Linked DNA regions of Methylorubrum populi. The protein of the gene in region 2 interacts with the protein of the main gene of each other region in a pairwise test. Links are inferred from orthologs where the notes say so. Each region holds a gene or a part of one and is shown on either strand. Other genes may lie near its edges.

Region 1 (7,744 bases), 2.5 Mb from region 2 along the record:
GCGCTTGCGCAGTTGCAGGCCGTGCAGGCGGCGCACAGCCTCGCTGAGGCTGCCCCGGCGTCCGAGCATCTCGTCGGCGAAGGCGATCATGCGCGCGTTCGGCCAAGCCTTCTCCCGCTGGGCGTGGAGGCGGGCGATGAGGTCTTCGGCCGGCGTCTCGGGCTCGGCCTCGGCGAACAGGGTCGCCAGCGCCGCGGTCGAGCGCGAGATGCCCACATGGCAGTGGACGAGGATGTGGATCTCCCCGCCATCGGCGATGGCCTCGCGCCCGAAGGCCAGAATCTTCTCGACGTCCCCGCGCTCCGGCAGGACGACGCCCGGCGCCGGCTCGATGGCGTCGTGGAAGCGCAGGATGGTGCGCCGATGGGTGCCATAAGCACCGAACGCCTCCGGATCCGCCCGGTCCGGATCGAGGATCGACAGGACATGACTGACGCCGCGGGCCTGATGCTCGACGAGTTCGTCAAGGCCGCAGACGGTGTGGAGGCTGAGTTTCTCGGTGCTCACGCGAAGCCTGCTATCACGGCGCCGCGCGGGAGGCGACGGGGCGTGACCCGGTTTCCCGCTGGCCGCCTTCACGTGTATGGCAACGGTCGGCCGGCCGATCGGGACGACCCGGGAGATCCATGTCAAACACCCTGCCACGCCGCGCCCTGCTGACCGCCGGCCTCGGCGCCGGATTGAGCGCCGCTGGAACGTCGGTGAGCCCTGCTCAGGCCCAGCAATCCGCACCCGAACTGCGCTGGCGCCTGACCTCGGCCTATGCGCGCAGCCTCGACATCCTGTTCGGCGCCTCCGAGAGCCTCGCGAGAGCGGTGGCCGAGGCGACCGACGGGCGCTTCCAGATCCAGGTCTCGGCCGCGGGCGAGTCGACCCCCGCCGACGGGCTGCTCGACGCGGTGGGAAGCGGCAAGGCCGAGATGGGCCACGCACCGGCAAGCTTCGGCATGGCCAAGACTCCGGCCTTCGCACTGGCCACGGCCATCCCGTTCGGTCTCAACGCCCGTGGCCAGAACGCGTGGTGGCTCCAGGGCGGCGCATCGGAGCTGTTCGCCGAGATCTTCGCCAAACACGGATTGGTGGCGCTGCCTGGCGGCAATACCGGCGCGCAGATGGGCGGCTGGTTCCGCAAGGAGATCAAGACGGTCGGCGATCTCCAGGGGCTGAAGCTGCGCATCGCCGGGCTCGGCGGCACGGTTCTGTCCAAGCTCGGCGCGGCGGTGCAGGCGACGCCGGGGCCGGAGATCTACGCCGCGCTGGAGAGCAAGGCGCTCGACGCCGCCGAGTGGATCGGCCCGCACGATGACGAGAAGCTCGGCCTCCAGAAGGTCGCGCCGATCTATCACTATCCCGGTTTCTGGGAGGGCAGCGCCCTGCTGCATTTCTGGATCAACGCCGAGGCGTGGAAAGGCCTGCCGAAGACCTACCGCGCCATCCTGCAGGGCGCGGCGGCGCAGGTGAACGCCGATGTCCAGGCCCGCTACGACGCGCGCAACCCACAGGCCCTGCGCCGGCTGGTCTCGGGCGGGGCACAGCTCCGCCCCTTCCCCCAGGACGTGATGGAGGCGGCGCTCAAAGCCTCGAACGAGGTCTATGCCGACCTTTCGGCCAAGAACCCGGACTTCAAGCGGATCTACGACGCGATGAAGACATTCCGGAACGAGGAGTACCTCTGGTTCCAGGTGGCCGAGTACACCTACGACAACTTCATGATCCGCGCCCGCGCCCGCGGCTGACAGCGCCGGCCTCGAAACAAAAAAAAGCCGCCCCGAAGGACGGCCCGAAGTCTAGGGAGGAAACGCCCAAGGAGGGCAGCGGGACACGGACGCCGTCCGCGTTCCCGCAATGCACAAAATGATCTTTGCCCGGGATTTTTCAAGCTGCTTGGTCGGCAATGATCACGTTTGCGCGTGTGCAGGCACACGTCGCACCGGGTCTGTCACTCAAATGCCGCATGTCCTCATCCGGCCCGAATGCAATGCTCGCGGCAAGCTTCGCAATAGACGAGCGCGCGCGATCTGCTTTCGCCGCGCGGCACATCGTTGAATCGTCTCGCGATTTCTGATCGGGCGGCAACCCCGCTTCGAGCCGGCCGGCTGCGTCTGGCGCCGACGATGCAACGTTTGCCGCGCTGGTGCATTCCCTGCCCCGACGCGGGATCGATCTCGGGTCGCCGACGGGCGAACCCCGAATCACGCGGCAGAGCCTGATTCGGCCGCTGCGCCGGTGAGGTGAGGCGCGACAGGTCGAAACGGGGGCGTTTTCGGGCGATGGCGATCCAACCGGCCCGCATCCGGGTTCTGAACGACGTGCCGCCGCGCGATGGCGGCGACTACGTGCTGTATCTGATGCAGCAGTCGATGCGCGTCCCGTTCAATCCGGCGCTGGAACTGGCGATCGAGGAGGCCAACCGCCTCAAGCTCCCGCTTCTCGTCTGCTTCGGCCTGCTCGATGGCGCCAACGGCTTTCCGGAGGCCAATGCCCGGCACTACGCCTTCCTGCTGCAGGGCCTCGCGGATGCGGCCGCCGCCCTGGAAAAACGCGGCATCGCCTTCCTCCTGCGGCGCGGAACGCCGGCCGAGGTCGCCATCGACCTGTCGGAACGGGCCGCTCTGCTGGTGCTCGATCGCGGCTATCTCGCGATCCAGAAAGGCTGGTACGGCGAGATCGAACGAGGAGCCAAGTGCCGGATCGTCCAGCTCGAGGGCGACGTGGTGGTGCCTGTCGAGACTGCCTCGACCAAGCACGAATACGCCGCGCGCACCCTGCGCCCGAAGCTCCAGAAGCTCTGGGACGATTATCTCGAACCGCTGGCGCCGCGGACGATCGATCATCCCGCCGGGGGGTTGATCAAGCGGCTGAAGCTGAAGGACGGGCTCGACGTCTCCGATCCGGACAGGCTCCTCGCGAAGTTGACCCTCGACACCACGGTCGGCCCGGTGCAGCGGTTCCGCGGCGGCCATACCGAGGCGCGCGGGCGCCTCGACAGCTTCGTGGACGAAGCCTTCGCCGGGTACGGCGCCGGCCGCAACAAGCCGGAGGCGGGAGCCGCCTCACATATGAGCCCCTACCTGCATTTCGGACACATCTCGCCGGTCGAGATCGCCCTCGCGATCCGCGCCGCGGAGGACGCCGACCGCGACGACCGCTCGGCCTATCTCGAGGAGCTGATCGTCCGGCGCGAACTGGCGATGAACCACGTCTTCCACACCGAGGGCTACGACGATTACGCCCGCGCCGTACCGGAATGGGCCCGCAAGACGCTCGCCGAGCATGCCGACGACGCGCATCCCAAACTCTACTCCGAGGAGGAACTGGCGGAGGGCAAGACCCACGACCATTACTGGAACGTCGCCATGCGCGAGATGCGCGAGACCGGCTACATGCACAACCAGCTGCGCATGTACTGGGGCAAGAAGATCCTCGAATGGTCGCCCTCGCCGGAAGAGGCCTTCGCCCGGACGCTGCGGCTCAACAACCGCTACTTCCTCGACGGGCGCGACGCCAACTCCTTCACCAACGTCGCCTGGATCTTCGGCCTGCACGACCGCCCCTGGCAGACCCGCAAGATTTTCGGAAGTGTGCGCTATCAGAGCGAGAACTCGCTCCGGAAGTTCGATGCGAAGGCCTACGAGCGGGCGGTGACGCGACTGTGCGAGGCGGAAGGTGGCTGACGCTCAGCGCTTCAGACACCCCATCAACCCGTCCACCTGCCCCATCCGGCTCTGGATGCGCCCGGCGATCGCCCGCACGCCGCGGGTCGGCTTGCCGGCGCTGCGCAGGATCGGGTTCGGCAGGACCGCGGCGAGGAGCGCGGCCTCGTTGCGGGTCAGGTCGCGGGCGCTCTTGCGGAACCAGTGGCGGGCGGCGGCCTCGACCCCGAAGATCCCCTCCCCCCACTCGGCGACGTTGAGATAGATCTCCATCGTCCGGCGCTTGCCCCAGACCGCGTCGGCCATCACTGCCAGCGGGATCTCGAGACCCTTGCGGATGTAGGAGCGGCCGGGCCAGAGGAAGACGTTCTTGACCGTCTGCATGGTGATGGTCGAGGCGCCGCGGCTCGGGCCCTCCTCGTCGTCCACCACCTCGCGCAACGCGCCCCAATCGACGCCGTTATGCAGGCAGAAGCGCTGATCCTCGGAGGCCATCACCGCCTGGACCAGGGCCGGCGCGATCGCCTCCAGGGGCACGCTGTCCCGCTGCGCGCCCTGGAGTGTCAACCATCGGCCGAGCATCAGGGTTGAGGGCGGGGTCGCCACGCTATAGACGAGCGCGAGCGTAAGCGTGAAGGCAAGAATGGCAATGGGAGCGAGGGTGATCAGGGTCGCGGCGCGCCGCAGCCCGGTTCGACGCCTCGGAGCGGACTTTTGGGTGGCGGAGGCCCTCGCGAGGGGTCTCGACGCCGGAATCCGTCGCAGGTCGCGCCCGTGCCGTTCCGCCTCGCTCTCCTCCGGCACCGCCACCTCGCGTCCGCCCCTCCCCGATCCAGGCCCCTTCCGATGACCTCAACGCAGGCTTCCCACCCCTCGGTCAAGGCGGACGCCTATACGGGTGACTTTACCCACAGGCTCGCTCAGGTCGCCGACACCGTCGAGACCTTCCTCGTCGACCTGCTCGGCCCGACCCTACAGGCGGGCGAGATCGCCCGGCCACCGCGGCTGATGGAGGCGATGCGCCATGCCGTGCTCGGCGGCGGCAAGCGCCTGCGCCCCTTCCTCGCCATCGAGACCGCACGGATGCTCGGCGGCGCCGAGGATGCGGCGCTCGCCGCCGGCGCCGGCGTCGAACTCGTCCACTGCTACAGCCTCGTCCACGACGACCTGCCGGCCATGGACGACGACGACCTGCGCCGCGGCAAGCCCACCGTCCACAAGGCCTACGACGAGGCCACCGCGATCCTCGTCGGCGACGCGCTCCAGACGCTCGCCTTCGAGGTCACCGCCGATCCGCGCTGGCAGCCCGATCCGGCGATCCGGGCGGAGCTGGTGCTCGGGCTCGCCCGCGCCTCCGGCCTCGGCGGCATGGTCGGCGGCCAGCTCCTCGACCTCTCGGCCGAGGGGCGCTTCGGCCCGGCCAATATGGATATCGACGACACCCTGCGGATGCAGGCGATGAAGACCGGCGCGATCCTCGCCTTCTCCGTCGAGGCCGGCGCGCTGGTCGGCGGCGCGAATGCCGACGAGCGGGCGGCGCTTCTGCGCTACGGCAAGGCGCTGGGTCAGGCCTTCCAGGTCGCCGACGACATCCTCGACCGCGAGGCTTCGCCGGAAGCCATGGGCAAGGCCACCGGCAAGGACAAGGATGCCGGCAAGGCGACGCTGGTCGACCGCCTCGGCCTCGACGGCGCGCGCGCCGAGTGCGACCGGCTGGTGGCGCTCTGCGACGAGGCCGTCGCCCCCTGGGGCGAGCGGGCGCGGGTGCTCAAGGACGCGGCCCGCTTCACCGTGGCCCGCAAGGCCTGATCTTTTCGCTCACGGGTGCGGCGGATCCACCGGCCGAACTCCTTGAAAGCGGTGCCGCTGTTCCGGCGGCACCCGGGCACAATCCTCGCGGCGGCCGAACAGCCTGTAGCGAAAGCGTGCCACGACGCCGTAGAGACGGTCGCGCAGCGGCTTCGGCAGGATCCGCGCTATCCTCGCCCAGCACCACGGCGCCCGGAGATGCCGCGCCACTTCCAGTGCAGCGTCCGAGCGTGTCAGTGCCCGGCCATCCTGAACCAGCAGGAAGGTGCCGTTCAGATCCTCGGCCGTGAAGCCGTGCTGCGCGGCGAGGGCGAGCCCTTCGGTCGACCACGCGCCCATGAAGTGGAGGCGCTCATCGCGCTCGTGCGCCAGCACGAACCGCACCGATCCGGCACAGAGCACGCAGTCCGTATCGAAGACGAGAGTCGGCGGCATCGGGTGCGGGGAGACCGTCACGCCGCGCTGACCACCACTTCCACGAGGTTCGGCCGCCCCGAGCGGATGCCCGCCTCGACCGCCCCGGCCACATCCCCGGCCCGCTCGATCCGCCGCGAGGGCACGCCCATGGAGGCGGCGAGTGCAAGAAAGTCGATGCGCGGCTCGGTCAGATCCATGGCGATGAAGCGGTTCGCCCGCACCGAGGCGTAGTGTGTCTGCGATTTCATGAATTGCTTGAGGATGTTGTACTCGGCGTTGTTGATCACGACGAAGGTCACCGGCAGCCGCTCGTGCGCGGCGGTCCAGAGCGCCTGGGGCGAGTACATCGCCGCGCCGTCACCGACGATGCAGACCACCGGCGCCCGATCGAGCCCGAGGGAGAAGCCGACCGAGGCCGGCATGCCCCAGCCGAGCACGCCGCCGCGGATCGAGGAATATTGCCGGGTCCAAGTGCTGTGCAGGATCGTGCGCAGATGCCCGAGCGTCGCGGGCGCTTCGTCGACGATGGCGATGTCGGATCCGACGGCGCGGGCGATCTCGCGGGCGGCGACGAGGGGATGGATGACGGGATCGGCGAAGGCGGCATCCGCCCGCGCCTCCAGGGCGGCCCGGCGGGCGTCGTAGGCGGCGACGGCCTCTCGGCGCAGGCGGGCATAGGTCTCCGCCCGGGGCGCGACGCGGGTTTCCAGGAGCGGCAGCAGCACGTCGAGGGAGGCGCGCACGTTGCCCACCGTCGAGAGCTGCGTGGCGTAGGTGCGGCCGAGGTCGCGGGCATCGGCCGAGAGCTGGAACACCTCCGTGCCCGGCGGCACCGCCGAGCCTTCCGTGTACAGCACCGTGATGAGCGACTTGCCGCCGAGCGCGAACACAGCGTCGTAGCGGCCCAGGATCTCGGCGATGCCGCTCGCCTTGGTCGGCAGGTTGCCCATCCAGAGCGGGTGGGCGGTCGGAAACGGGATATGCGCCGGCCAGGACGAGCCGTAGACCGGCGCCGCGAGAAGGTCGGCGAGCCGCACCGCCTGGGCCGAGGCGTCGCTGGCATCGACCTCGTCGCCGGCGATCAGGGCGAGTCGTCCCGGCGCGATCGCCGCGAGATGGTCAGCCAGCCGGTCGAGAGATCCGGCCACGGCGTGGTGGTCGATGACGGAAATCTCGCCGAGCGGCGCGGCCGTCTTGGCCTCCATCACGTCCATCGGCAGGGACAGGAAGACCGGCCCCGAGGGCGCGGCGGCACAGTCGTGGAAGGCGCGGCGCAGGAGCACCGGGAGTTGGTCGGCGTTCGTCACCTCGCGCGCCCATTTCACCGTGGGGGCGGCGATGGTGGTCAGGTCGCCGAACAGGAGCGGATCGGTGATGACGTGCCGCGAATCCTGCTGGCCCGCCGTCACGACGAGGGGTGTGCCGGAGATCTGGGCATTGAGCAGGTTGCCCATGCCGTGGCCGAGGCCGCCGGCGGTATGCAGGTTGAGGAAGCCCGGCCGTCGCGCGCCCTGGGCATAGCCGTCGGCCATGGCGACCGCGCTCGCCTCCTGCAGCGCCAGGACGTAGGCGATGTCGGACGCGTCCGTCAGGGCGTCGATCAGCGGCAGTTCGGTCGTGCCGGGATTGCCGAAGACGTAGCGGACGCCCTCCGAGCGTAGCACCTCCACCAGCACGTCGGCGCCGCGCCGCTCGGCCAGGGAATCGAGTGTCGTGACCGTCATGGCTCGCTCCTCACCTGCCCGAGAGAGCCTCCCCCGCCGCGCATCGCACGCACAGGAGGCATGCCCGTCTTGGCTCCGCCTCGGCGACGCCCGCTCAAGGTCTCCCATGACCGACGGCGGCGCGAGGGCCGCTCATCCCTC
Region 2 (4,855 bases):
TCGGCGGTCTACGCCTACTCGATCAAGTACGACACGCTCTATCAGGCGGGCCAGGTCTCCAAGCTGAAGACCGCCCTGCACAAGGAGCGGCAGGCCATCGCCGTGCTGCGCGCCGAATGGCAGCTCCTGACCCGGCCCGACCGGCTCCAGGCGGCGGTCGAGCGGCACCTCACCCTCGAGCCCATCGGGGACGGGCATCTCGCCCGGCTCTCCGACCTGCCGAACCGGCCCGACCGCGGTGACGAGATCGGCCGCCTCCTGGCCTCCACGGCGACCCCGACCGCGACGCCGAAGGACAAGCCGGCGAGCGCCCGCGACGAGCCGCGCACGACGGGCTCGGTCACCACCCGCACCGTCTCCACCCGCCCGCCGGCGGTTTCGAGGTAGCGTTCCCGTGTCCCAAGATCCGTCGCACGATCCCTCGCACGATCCGTTGCCTGCTCCCTCGCACGATCCGTCGCCGGAGGGGTCGAGCGCGGTTGCGCAAGATACCGCCCTCTCGCAGGCCGCTCCGGACCCGATTCCGGAGCGCGTGGTGACGAGCGAGCCGCCGGCCACGGCGCTGACGCGGGTCGCCCGGATGATGTTTCGCCTCGCGATCGAGCGGTCGCATGCCCGCGTGGCGCTGGTCGGCCTCGCCTTCACGGCGGTGTTCATGACGATCGGCGTGCGGCTGATCGTGATCGCGGCCACGCCCGCCAACAACAGCGACGAGCACCGCGTGGCGGCCGCCGCCACCACCGCGATCCGTCCGGACATCATCGACCGCAACGGCGAGATTCTGGCCACCGACATCCGCACCGTCTCGGTCTTCGCCGAGCCGAAGCGGATGGCGCGCACCTTCGACACCGACGAGGCAGTGGAACTCCTGACCGCGGTTCTGCCGGAGCTGAACGCCGCGGAGTTGCGCTCGAAGCTGTCCTCGAAGAAGGGTTTCGTCTGGATCAAGCGCGAGATCACGCCGAAGCAGCAGCTCGAAGTCCACCGCCTCGGCATTCCCGGCGTCGGCTTCCTGCCCGACCACAAGCGCGTCTACCCGAACGGGGTGGCGGCGGCGCACATCATCGGCGCGACCAACCTCGACAATATCGGCATCGCCGGGATCGAGAAGTACATCGACAACCGCGGCAACAAGGCGCTCAACGAGTTCGGGCTCGTGGCCAAGCAGACCGACCTCTCGCCGATCCAGCTCTCCCTCGACCTGCGCGCCCAGTTCGCCGTGCGCGACGAGCTCGTGAAGGGCGTGGAGAAGTTCAAGGCGAAGGCCGGCGCCTCAATGATCCTCGACGTGACCACCGGCGAGGTGATCGCGCTCGCCTCCTACCCGGATTTCGACCCCAACGAGCCGAAGGACGCGCTGTCCGACGACCGCATCAACCGGATGAATGTCGGCGTCTACGAGATGGGCTCGACCTTCAAGGCGATGACCCTCGCCATGGCGCTCGATTCCGGCAAGTACAACGTCAACTCGACCTTCGACACCCGCGGCGGCGTGCTGCATTGGGGCCGGCAGAAGATCCACGACTACCACGCCACCGGCCGCGTGCTGACCATGCCGGAGGTGTTCACCCACTCCTCCAACATTGGCTCGGCCAAGATGGCGCTCGGCGTCGGCGTGCCCGGCCACCGCGCCTTCCTCAAGAAGATGGGCCTGCTCGACCGGATGCGCACCGAGCTGCCGGAATCGGCCGCGCCGATCCTTCCGCCGCGCTGGGCCGAGATCAACACCATCACGATCGCCTTCGGCCACGGCATCGCGGTGGCGCCGATCCAGGCGGCGGCGGCGGTGGCGGCGATCATCAACGGCGGCGACCTGATGACGCCAACCTTCCTCAAGAGCGACGAGGCGACCGCGCGGGCGAAGGCGAGCCACGTGCTGAAGCCCGAGGCCAGCGAGGCCATGCGCTTCATCATGCGCCTCAACGCCACCGAGGGCTCGGCCAAGAAGGCGTCGGTCCCGCTCTACTATGTCGGCGGCAAGACCGGCACGGCGGAGAAGGTCATCAACGGGCGCTACGCCAAGAACCGCCTGTTCACGACCTTCATGGCGGCCGCCCCCATGGACAAGCCGAAATACCTGTTCCTGACCATCATGGACGAGCCGCAGGGCCTGCCCGAGACCGGCGGCTACGCCACCGCCGCCTACAATTCCGGTACGGTGACGGGCAAGATCATCGAGCGGGCCGCGCCGATCCTCGGGCTGGCGCCGCGCTTCGACCCGCCGGTCAAGCCCTTCCCGCTCATGGTGAAGCTCGGCGCCTACCATGCGACCATGGTGGACGGACAGTGACGATGGCCTGTACCCGGTCGGCCTGACCCGCACGGACTCTTCCGAGGATTCTTCCCGATGAGCCAGCCGACGCTTGCTGACCTGTTCCCGGAGGCGGACCCGGCGATCGCCGCCCGACCCGTCGCCGGCCTCACCGCCGACAGCCGCCGGGTCGTGCCCGGCGGCGTGTTCGTGGCCGTGCCCGGCACGACCGCCGACGGCCGACTCTTCGCCGCAGCCGCGGCAGCGGCCGGGGCGGTCGCCGTGGCCGGGGAGGGGAGGCGCCCGGCGGACCTGCCCGAGGCGACCGCCTGGATCGAGGTGGCGGAGGCCCGCCGGGCGCTCGCCCTCGCCGCCGCCCGCCTGTCCGGGCGCCAGCCGGAGACGGTGGTGGCGGTCACCGGCACGAGCGGCAAAAGCTCGGTCGCCGATTTCGTACGGCAGATCCTGTCGCGGCTCGGCCGGGACGCGGCCAGCCTCGGCACCGTCGGCATCGTCACGAACCGGGGCGCGGCCTACGGCTCCCTGACGACCCCCGATCCCGTGACGCTGCATGAGACCCTGGCGCGGCTGGCGGAGGAGGGCATCACCGATCTCGCCATGGAGGCCTCCTCCCACGGCATCGAGCAGCGCCGCCTCGACGGGGTCGCGCTGACGGCCGCCGCCTTCACCAATCTCGGCCGCGACCACCTCGATTATCACCCGACGATCGAGGATTATCTCGAGGCCAAGCTCCGGCTGTTCACGACACTGCTGCCGAAAGGCCGCCCGGCCGTCGTCAACGCCGACGGCGCCTATGCCGAGCGCGTCATCGGCACCGCCGATGCCGCCGGGCACGCGGTCCTGACCACCGGACGCGGCGGCGACTTCATCCGCCTGATCGACGCCGGCACGGCTGGCTTCTCGCAGAGCCTGACGCTGGCCCATGGCGGCCGCGATTACCGCGTGCGCCTGCCGCTGGTGGGCGGCTTCCAGGTCGAGAACGCGCTCGTCGCGGCAGGTCTCGCGCTGGCGACGCCGGCGGGCGCGGCCGATCCGGCGGGCGTCTTCGCCGCCCTCGAAGGGCTGACCGGCGTGCCGGGCCGGATGGAGCGGATCGGCGAGGCGAACGGGGGCCTGTGCCTCGTCGACTACGCCCACAAGCCGGAGGCGCTGGAGCATGTGCTGACGGCTTTGCGTCCCTTCGCCAGCGGGCGCCTCGTCGTGGTGTTCGGCTGCGGCGGCAACCGCGACGCCGGCAAGCGGCCGATCATGGGCGCCATCGCCGAGCGCCTCGCCGACCGGGTCATCGTCACCGACGACAACCCCCGCAACGAGGAGCCCGCCGCGATCCGCGCCGCGATCCTCGCCGCGGCGCCGGGCGCGGAAGAGATCGGCGACCGGGCCGAGGCGATCCGGGCCGGCGTGCGCGCTCTGAGCGCCGGCGACGTGCTGGTGGTGGCCGGCAAAGGTCATGAAACCGGCCAGATCGTCGGGTCACGCGTGCTCCCGTTCTCGGATCACGACACCCTGCGCGCCGCGATCGCGGAGTTGAACGGATGAGCGACGCCCCCCTCTGGACCCCGGATTCCCTGGAAGCGGCCACCGGCGGACGCCTGATCGGCGCGCCCCGCGCGGTCACCGGCGCGTCGATCGACACCCGCAGCCTGGAGCCCGGCGACCTGTTCTTCGCCATCCGCGGCGAGGCGCGGGACGGCCACGACTTCGTACCGGCTGCCCTTGAGAAGGGCGCGGGCGCCGCCGTGGTCGCCGCCTCGCGCGCGGCTGAGTTCGAAAAGATCGGTCCGGTGCTGGCCGTGCCGGAGGAGGGCGACGATCCGGTTCTGGAGGCGATGCGCCGCCTCGGCCTGGCCGCCCGCGCCCGCACCGGGGCCGCCATCGTCGCGGTGACCGGCTCCGTCGGCAAGACCGGCACCAAGGAGGCCCTGCGCCACGTGCTGTCGGCGCAGGGGAAAACGCACGCCTCGGTCGCCTCCTACAACAATCACTGGGGTGTGCCGCTGACGCTGGCGCGGATGCCGGCGGACAGCCGCTTCGGCGTGTTCGAGATCGGCATGAACCACGGCGCCGAGATCCTGCCGCTCACCGCGATGGTGCGGCCGGACGTGGCGCTGATCACCACGGTCGAGCCGGTGCATATCGAGCATTTCCGCTCGCTCTCGGCCATCGCCGACGCCAAGGGCGAGATCTTTTCCGGGTTGAAGCCCGGCGGCGTCGCGGTGATCAACCGCGACAACCCGAACTACGAGCGGATGCTCGCCCACGCCCATGCCTCGCGGGCCGGACGCATCATCACCTTCGGCGAGCACGCGGCGGCGGATGTGCGGGCCAACCGCATCCTGACCCGGCCCGACGTCTCGGTGGTCGATGCCACAGTGATGGGCGTTCCCGTCACCTACCAGCTCGGCACGCCCGGCCGGCACGTGGCGATGAACTCGCTCGGCGTGCTGGCCTGCATCCACGCCCTGGGCGCCGACCTCGCCCGCGCCGCCCTGTCGCTGGCGGGCCTGAAGCCGCCGGTCGGGCGCGGCGAGCGCACGGCGCTCCGGATCGAGCAAGGGGCTGGGGAAGCCGAAGCCTTCCTCA

What was found. Proteins that work in one complex are often made in the same cells at the same time.
Region 1: the proteins of MPPM_RS25250 (region 2) and mtgA interact in binary tests that used the Escherichia coli proteins (3 or more experiments, as listed by UniProt). The link is inferred for Methylorubrum populi from one-to-one orthologs.

The regions. Positions count from the first base shown.
Region 1 is NZ_AP014809.1:2,900,011-2,907,754, reverse strand. The notes cover bases 2,571-5,329. They hold mtgA (monofunctional biosynthetic peptidoglycan transglycosylase), read right to left. Parts: upstream 4,464-5,329; coding sequence 3,678-4,463; downstream 2,571-3,677. Other genes in these bases: MPPM_RS13265 (polyprenyl synthetase family protein), read left to right, coding at 4,500-5,329; MPPM_RS13275 (deoxyribodipyrimidine photo-lyase), read left to right, coding at 2,571-3,674. Outside these bases: MPPM_RS13285 (tyrosine phosphatase family protein), read right to left, coding at 1-507; MPPM_RS13280 (TRAP transporter substrate-binding protein), read left to right, coding at 627-1,736; more of MPPM_RS13275, read left to right, coding at 2,271-2,570; more of MPPM_RS13265, read left to right, coding at 5,330-5,462; MPPM_RS13260 (thiol-disulfide oxidoreductase DCC family protein), read right to left, coding at 5,472-5,897; MPPM_RS13255 (thiamine pyrophosphate-binding protein), read right to left, coding at 5,915-7,603. UniProt on the Escherichia coli protein: Peptidoglycan polymerase that catalyzes glycan chain elongation from lipid-linked precursors. May play a role in peptidoglycan assembly during cell division in collaboration with other cell division proteins.
Region 2 is NZ_AP014809.1:5,428,382-5,433,236, reverse strand. The notes cover bases 1-2,935. They hold MPPM_RS25250 (peptidoglycan D,D-transpeptidase FtsI family protein), read left to right. Parts: upstream 1-580; coding sequence 581-2,290; downstream 2,291-2,935. Other genes in these bases: MPPM_RS25245 (UDP-N-acetylmuramoyl-L-alanyl-D-glutamate--2,6-diaminopimelate ligase), read left to right, coding at 2,348-2,935; ftsL (cell division protein FtsL), read left to right, coding at 1-387. Outside these bases: more of MPPM_RS25245, read left to right, coding at 2,936-3,811; MPPM_RS25240 (UDP-N-acetylmuramoylalanyl-D-glutamyl-2,6-diaminopimelate--D-alanyl-D-alanine ligase), read left to right, coding at 3,808-4,855. UniProt on the Escherichia coli protein: Essential cell division protein that catalyzes cross-linking of the peptidoglycan cell wall at the division septum. Required for localization of FtsN.